DNA from 2 places in the Bacillus sp. FJAT-27231 genome. Region 2 is predicted to be linked to the other one. Evidence: a T-box and tRNA genes for the amino acid it is inferred to sense, from the RefSeq annotation. Region 2 holds a T-box; the other holds one or more tRNA genes.
What was found. The T-box of region 2 lies ahead of argS (arginine--tRNA ligase). A T-box ahead of a tRNA ligase gene usually reads a tRNA of that ligase, here a tRNA-Arg.
Positions count from the first base shown of each region.

Region 1: it has a tRNA-Arg gene. The T-box ahead of argS (arginine--tRNA ligase) is inferred to sense a tRNA for this amino acid. The anticodon was not compared.

Region 1 covers NZ_LFZU01000001.1:2,951,530-2,955,746, reverse strand. Annotated here, with positions in the region: gene AC623_RS14200 (recombinase family protein) at 349-909, shown strand; gene AC623_RS14195 (hypothetical protein) at 1,129-1,803, shown strand; tRNA gene AC623_RS14190 (tRNA-Arg) at 1,951-2,027, shown strand; gene AC623_RS14185 (tetratricopeptide repeat protein) at 2,253-3,230, shown strand; gene tig (trigger factor) at 3,374-4,217, shown strand, end outside.
Region 2 covers NZ_LFZU01000001.1:3,503,887-3,508,103, reverse strand. Annotated here, with positions in the region: gene eno (phosphopyruvate hydratase) at 1-111, shown strand, start outside; gene secG (preprotein translocase subunit SecG) at 253-486, shown strand; gene AC623_RS16920 (APC family permease) at 561-1,946, opposite strand; T-box leader at 2,283-2,500, shown strand; gene argS (arginine--tRNA ligase) at 2,549-4,217, shown strand, end outside.

The DNA of each region.
Region 1 (4,217 bases), 550 kb from region 2:
GAATTCGGTAAATTCCCGACACGACTCAAATAAAAGGTATGTTAAATATTGATAAATGGTTAAATGTTCAAGTAAAATACTCACGTTGTTCGAAACGAATCATCGAGATTGATTATGTTATTCGAATTAATACTTAATCTGCAATCTTTGTAACAAGGTATGTTGTTAAGGAAAGAATACTGTTTAGAGTTAATGAATATCACTTGTTTAATAGTAATGAGTACTTTAAGTTGCAAGGTGCAAAAACTTGAAAGTTATTGCACCTTTTTAACAACCTTGCTATAATAGATTTCAAGAGGTGCATTAACTTAGTGCAATAAATGAGCGATGAAAAGCGAGGACATAGCAATGAAATATGGATATGCAAGAGTCTCGACAGTAGCACAAGATTTAGAGGTTCAAATTCAAGCATTACAAGCAGAAGGTTGCGAGGTTATACATAAAGAGAAGTTCACAGGTACTAAAACAGATAGACCAGAGTTCAACAAGGTGCTTGAGGCATTACAAGAAGGGGACACGTTGGTTGTAACAAAGCTAGATAGATTTGCTAGGTCAGCAGTCGAAGGTATTCAAACAGTTAAGACTTTATTTGCGAGAGGAGTAAAGGTTCACATCCTTAATATGGGACTAGTGGAAAACACCCCAACAGGAAGACTGATTTTCAATATACTCAGTTCATTTGCAGAGTTTGAACGAGACATGATTGTAGAACGTACTCAAGAAGGTAAGGCATTAGCTAAGCAACGAGATGATTTCAGAGAAGGCAGACCAAGAAAACACTCTAAGCAACAAGTTGTACATGCTTTAGAATTACTTAAGAGTCATACATACAAAGAAGTTGAAGCAATGACTGGAATAAAGAAACGGACACTGATTAACAGAAAGAATGAACATGAAGCAAAGCAATAATAGGAGACTTCCGAAATCAAGGAGTCTCTTTTCTTTTGTATAAGGGTATGGGGGGTATTTTCCACGTTGTTATGAAGCTCAAAGTAGGGATATACCCTATGTACCCTAATCCACACGTCACTAAATCTGAACTGACTTCGCCACGATTAGGTGGTTTCATGAATAAAGTTCAAATTCAGTAAATATATTTATTGTAATGTGGGAATAGGGGGGAGAACTATGTGGAGAGAAGTAATTGTATTAGTGAGTAAGGATACACAAGTTATCTTTAATGAAATAGGTAATTTAATGAGTCAATATGACTTTACAACACCAGTTGAACCCTATATTGATAATTGTTATTGTCTTGATAACGATACAATCAAAAAGGAAGCCAAAGAGATTGCAAATGAGAAAGTAGCACATATTGATGATTTGTACAAAAAATATGCAGAGTTAGACGAAAAAGAATTGACTTCTTGGGGAAATTTTATATCAGATTGGAAAAATGAATATGAGAGTGCATGCAAATCCCACCCACTTTATAACAAGGCTGACCCAGAGTGTTTAGATTGTAAGGGTAGGGGTGTTTATATTAGTAAATATAATCCAAGAGGGAAGTTCGATATTTGGGATATTGGTTATGGCTGGCAAGGAAAGGTAAGAACAATCCATATTGATGAAAATGATGAAGGCTATATAGGAAATGATGATATGGTTTATGTTAGAGATATTTCTGAAAAATATATAGAAAATAACACGATTAGTGATGTCTTAACTCCTGATGGGGAATGGCATGAATGGGATTGGACGGATGATATTAAAATGCATGGTAGGGAATGGACTAAGAAAGTTAAAAAAATAATTGAAGATTATAATGATTGTATTGCTGTAAAATGTAAAATCCATTTTTAGTTATTGCACCTTTAAGGTGCTTCTTCTTTTCGCACACAATAATAGATGCTTGAACTTCGACACATAAGGAATTATAATAAAGAATAAGTCAATCGGTCTAAGTTCGAAAAGTGACCGTTATACATAATAGAGGAAAAATAGCGATATGTCCCAGTAGCTCAGCCGGATAGAGCAACGGCCTTCTAAGCCGTCGGTCGGGAGTTCGAATCTCTCCTGGGACGCCATACATAATGAAATCAACCTTTCAGGCAAACGCTTGGGAGGTTTTTTATATTTGAAATTTGAGAAGGAATCCTTGTTTAGCACGATTAAATCCTTTTGTTTTCGATCATCCGCTTTCTCCTTTGCTTTTTTTTTTCGAATATCCGTGCTACACTTACAGAAATACAAAAAAAGGAATGGAAGCAGCCGCTGTTTTCATCGAGGTAGAGGCAATAGGGTGACTGACTATGAAGAAGAAAAAGTGGGATAGAAAAGGAAATGTATTTATTTTTCCGGGAACGGGACAGGCGCTTATCCAAAAAGGACGGGCCGCCCTTGAAGAGAAGCAATATGATGAAGCTGCTTCTTTTTTGTCCCAAGCGCTGGAACATCCGCTTACTGAAGAAGGGGATGTAAAAACAGCCCTCTTACTAGCTTTGTACGAAAGTGGTCGTTACGACAGCGCCTTAGAGTTGTGTAAAGACATGCTACATAAGGGGCTTGGCGATTACTATGATGTGCTTGATATTTACGTGCTTATTCTTATGCAGCAAAAACAGTATAAGACGATCTTTTCTACGCTATCAGCGTTGATGGAGGAAAAGCAGCTGCCAGAAGAAAAGCGAGAGTATTTTGAACGGCTGTTAGAGTTAAGCCGGAAGATGCTGGATGCTCCAGAAACCAGGTGGATGCCGCTGTTTACTGGCCAGGAAACCTTACGTGAGCAAACGTTAAAATTGATGGAGCTTGCTCATGTGAATATCCAGCCGTATTATGACGAGCTAGTTGCCATGCTTGAAAAAGAAGGCACGCATCCTTTTTTGCAAACACTTATTTTGAACGTATTAAAGGAACATGGAATTGAAAGGGCCGTAACGGTAAGGAAGTTTGAATTTACGGGTAGTGTGATTCCTGTACAGTTGTCCGATGCTTTTGAAAAGGATTATTTTAAGAAGGTTATCCACTTTTTGGAAGACGAGCTAGCGGACAAAGATCCAGTTCAGCTTGAGCAAGTAAAGGAAATAGTCAAGCATCATTTTTTCCTTATATATCCTTTTGAGCCGAAGGAGATTTCTCCTGAAGGATGGGCTAGAGCATCATTGCGGCAGCTTCGTACCTATTACCAAGAACCGGGGCTGGGAACAGAGAATGAGCTGGATAAAGAGGTTCAAAAGAGCCTTGCTTTTATGAGGAAATTAGATGAAATTTCTTCACCGATCATGTAGGCTTTTTGTTGAAAGAGAAAAAACGTATGTTATAATGTAAAGGTCATAATGTGTCCTTTTTGTGTAAGAAAGATATACATAGGGCGGCCGAACAACTTATACTGTTCATGATGATCAATTTATAGATTTTTGGAGGGAACTTTATGTCTGCTAAATGGGAAAAGCAAGAAGGGAACCAAGGGGTTCTAACAGTAGAAGTAGATGCGGAAACAGTAAACAACGGTTTAGATGCCGCATTTAAAAAAGTAGTAAAAAACATTAACGTACCTGGTTTCCGTAAAGGTAAAATGCCGCGTGCTTTATTTGAAAAGCGTTTCGGTGTAGAGTCTCTTTATCAAGATGCACTGGATGTCATTCTTCCAGAAGCATACGGAAAAGCGGTTGAGGAAGCAGGAATTGATCCTGTAGACCGTCCGGAAATTGATATTGAGCAAATGGAAAAAGGCAAAGAGTTAATTTTCAAAGCGACTGTTACCGTTAAGCCTGAAGTAAAGCTTGGCGAATATAAAGGGCTTGAAGCAGAAAAATTAAGCACAGAAGTAACAGACGAGGACGTCCAAGAAGAACTAACAGCTCTTCAAAAGCGTCATGCTGAGCTTGTTGTGAAAGAAGACGGCAAAGTAGAAGACGGCGACACAGTCGTTCTTGATTTCGAAGGCTCTGTTGACGGAGAAGTATTTGAAGGCGGCACAGCTGAAAACTACTCATTGGTTATTGGTTCAGGTACATTCATTCCTGGATTTGAAGAGCAATTGATCGGTGTAGCAGCTGGTGAAGAGAAAGACGTAGAAGTTACTTTCCCTGAAGAGTACCATGCAGAAGAGCTTGCTGGAAAACCAGCTGTATTCAAAGTGAAAGTTCATGAAATCAAAGCACAAGAGCTTCCTGAACTAAATGATGAATTTGCGAAAGAAACAGACGAAGATGTGGAAACACTTGATGAATTAAAAGCGAAAATCCGCACACGTCTTGAAGAGCAAAAGAAAA
Region 2 (4,217 bases):
TCTAGAACAGACCGCGTCGCTAAATACAACCAACTTCTTCGTATCGAAGACCAGCTTGGTGCGCTTGCCCAATATCTTGGCAGCAAAACATTCTATAACTTAAAGAAATAAGAGTAAAGGGGTCAGTATCCCACCACTTTAAAGCGGTGAGGGACTGACCCCTTCTTGAATTCCTTTTGCTAATTTGTTCACTTTTTAGTTATTTTATGTTAGAGTTAGGTTATTCGTATGTTCGTTTATGGAGGTAGAACGATGCACACTTTGTTATTGACTCTTCTTGTGATTGTATCTATTGCGTTAATTATTGTGGTGCTGCTGCAGTCAGGAAAAAGCGCCGGATTGTCCGGAGCCATTTCCGGTGGAGCAGAACAGCTTTTTGGTAAACAGAAAGCTCGCGGAATCGATTTAGTATTACACCGTGTGACGGTTGTATTAGCTGTTTTATTTTTCGTTCTAACTATTGCCGTATCTTATTTTGGTCTATAATGCAAAGAGAGCTGTCCCTGAAATCGGTTTTTACCGTTTTTTAGGACAGCCCTTTTTTATTTTAACATACGATTTTATTTATCATTTCCCGCTTTTGGAGCAATGACCTCTGCTGCAATCTCAGTTTGTTCATCAGCAAACTGAGGCGGTTGTTGCCGGAACCCTTTAGTTATATACAACAAGTAGGAAAAGCCGATGAGGGCCCAGACGATCCCTAATGTTAGAGAATGAATATCCAAGTTTACCCACAGCACACCAACAATCGCTGCTCCGATGAGCGGCATGACCAAATAGTTAATAAACCCTTTGACCGTTTTATGTTGTTTCTTATGAATAACAAAGTAGCTAATAACAGATAAGTTAACGAATGTGAAGGCGATTAAGGCGCCAAAATTAATCAGTGAGGTGGCCGTAACAAGATCAAGAAAGATCGCTGACAAAGAAACGATTGCTGCAATCATAATATTGAACATCGGCGTGCGCCATGTTGGATGAAGATAACCGAACCATTTTTTCGGAAAAACATTATCTCTTCCCATAACATACAAAAGCCGTGACACGCTCGCTGTAGAGGCGAGTCCAGAGGCGAGTGTATTGACGAACGTAATGCCAAGAAAAATTGATTGAAATAAAGCGCCTCCGACGTATAAAGCGATTTCAGGAAGAGCCGCTTCTGGATCGTTAAATCTTGCGTTGTCCGGGAAAAATACTTGAATAAAGTAAGAAGTAAAAATGAAAATAATGCCTCCCCAAAGCGCTGTAAAGAAAATTGCTCTTGGAATCGTTTTTGCTGCATCAGGTGTTTCTTCTGAAAGGGTGGTGACTGCGTCAAACCCTAGAAAAGAAAAGCAGAGAATGGTTGCTCCGGCAATAAGAGCCCCTACTTCCATGCTGTCGTTAAAGAAAGGCTGAGAAGTTAATAGCTGTCCAGTTCCTGTACCACTGTTAAGCCCCTTGATCACAAGAAACACAAATACGGCCATAATGGCAATTTGTATGAGAACAAAGAGTGTATTGAAATTAGCAAGGATATTAATGCCGCGCAGGTTGATTAGCGTGACTAGTCCGACAAAACCGACTACCCATATCCATGAAGGTACCGCTGGAAATAAAGCATTCAGATAAAGTTTAGTCAGTAAAGCGTTGACCATTGGCAAAAATAAATAATCAAGCAATGAAGACCAGCCGACCAAAAACCCGAGATGAGGACTAATGGCTTTTTGAGTATACGTATAGGCTGAACCGGCTGAAGGAAAGACTTTAACAAGCTTTCCATAGCTGGCTGCTGTGAACAGCATCCCTGCCAAAGCGATAAAGTAAGCGGCAGGCACGTGACCGCCTGTGATATCTGAAACAATCCCAAATGTGTCGAACACGACCATTGGAGCCATATAGGCCAAGCCGATCATAACAACTTGCCACAACTTTAAGGACTTTTTAAGACGAATGTTTTCATTCAAGGTTTCTCCCCCTTTTACGAATTTATTTTGAAATCTCCAAACATTCTTACAATTTTCGTGCCAACTAGCAGAGAATCATGAAAACGGATTCAAAGTAATCAAAGAAAACGTAAGCTTTTAAATATACATTATAAATTATTTCCAATTTTTTGTGAAAAAGTTTTCTGGTGATTTTTATTCTATTGTGCATAAATTATTATAAAATGAATAGACAAAATGGATAGCTAAGTATTTTTTGTACATTTAGCAGGCTTCAGACTCTGGCATAGATCTTGCAATCGTGTAAAAAATAAGAGCTGAAAATGATGAAAATGATGAAAATCTAATTTATACACGTAAAAGTCGATGACGAAGAGAGTAATCATAATGAGGGGACACAGCGAATCAGGGATGGTGGAAGCCTGATCGAGATCGAATGATGAACCGCACTTCTGAGACGCCTGCCTGAAAAGATCATGATAGGGCAAGCCGGGGATTTCCCGTTATTAAAAACAAGCCGGTTCTGTTATGGAACAAAGAGAGTGGTACCGCGGGATACAAACCCCGTCTCTTCTTAATGAGGAGACGGGGTTTTTTATTTTTATTAAAAGGAGAGAACGACGATGATGTATAGTAAAGAATTTGCAGAAGTTCTGTATGAGGCATTAGAGGGCAGGGTGACGATGGATCATTTGGAGCCATTCATTGAAAAGCCAAAGCATCTAGAACGTGGAGATCTGGCGTTTCCGTGCTTTTCATTGGCAAAAACTGAGCGGAAGTCCCCGCAATTGATTGCACAAGAGGTCAGCCAAAAAATAAATTCCCCGCTTTTTGAGAAAGTGGAAGCAGTCGGGGGCTATCTTAATGTGTTTTTGAATAAACAAGAAGTAACCGCCCAAGTGCTTGAAGAGATTTTACAAAAAAAACAAAATTTCGGCGCTTCAAACAGCGGAAAGGGAAAGACAGTAGCGATTGACATGTCTTCTCCCAATATTGCCAAGCCGTTCTCTATGGGGCATCTTCGTTCAACTGTAATCGGCCAGTCACTCGCCCTTTTATTGGCTCAATGCGGCTATAAACCCGTGAAAATTAACCATCTCGGTGATTGGGGAACTCAATTTGGCAAATTGATTACAGCGTATAAACACTGGGGAAATGAAGAGAAAGTAAAAGCGAATCCAATTAAGGAATTGCTCGCTTTGTACGTGAAATTTCACGAAGAAGCAGAAAAGAACGTCCGCCTGGAAGCTGAAGGACGTGAATGGTTTAAGCGGCTTGAAGACGGTGATGAGGAAGCAGCTAAGCTATGGAAGTGGTTTAGAGCGGAATCCTTAAAGGACTTTTCTCGGATTTACAAGCTGCTGAATATTGATTTCGATTCGTATGCGGGAGAGGCATTTTACAATGACAAAATGGACCGTGTTGTTAACTTGCTTGAGAGTAGAGGACTGCTTTCGGAGTCAGAGCAGGCTCAAGTCGTTTCATTGGAAGAAGAAGATCTTCCTCCTTGCTTAATTAAAAAGTCAGACGGGGCTACTTTGTATGCAACGAGAGATTTAGCGGCGGCTCTTTACCGTAAAGAAACGTACAATTTTGAAAAGGCTCTTTATGTCGTAGGAGGGGAGCAAAGCCTGCATTTTAAACAATTAAAAGCTGTATTAAAAAAACTAGGATTTGACTGGGCAGACGATCTGGTTCATGTTCCGTTTGGGATGATGCGTAAAGACGGCAAGAAAATGTCAACAAGAAAAGGACAGGTTGTTTTACTTGAAGAAGTGCTTCAGGAGTCCATTGCGCTTGCCAAAGAGAATATCGAGCTGAAAAATCCTAACCTGCCGAATAAAGAGGAAGTCGCGAGACAGGTTGGTGTCGGAGCCATTGTTTTTAATGACTTGAAAAATTACCGGATGAATGACATTGATTTTTCACTGGAGGATATTTTACGGTTCGAAGGAGAAACCGGGCCATATGTGCAATATACGCATGCGAGAGCCTGTTCTATTTTGCGGAAGGCCGCTTGGGATGGTAAAAAAGAAATGCATATTCAACTGTCCGGTGAACAAGAGTGGGAAGTGCTCGGTCTGCTGATGGCATTTCCGGAGACGATTGAAAAAGCGGCAGCGGACTTTGATCCTTCACGAGTTGCAAAACATATTATTGATTTGGCACAGGCTTTTAACAAATATTATGCAGAGGTAAAGGTGCTCCAAGAGGATGAGCAGAAGGAATCCCGCCTTGCTTTCGTTTCGGCCGTCACGCAAGTTTTAAGGAAAGGCTTATCCTTGCTTGGAA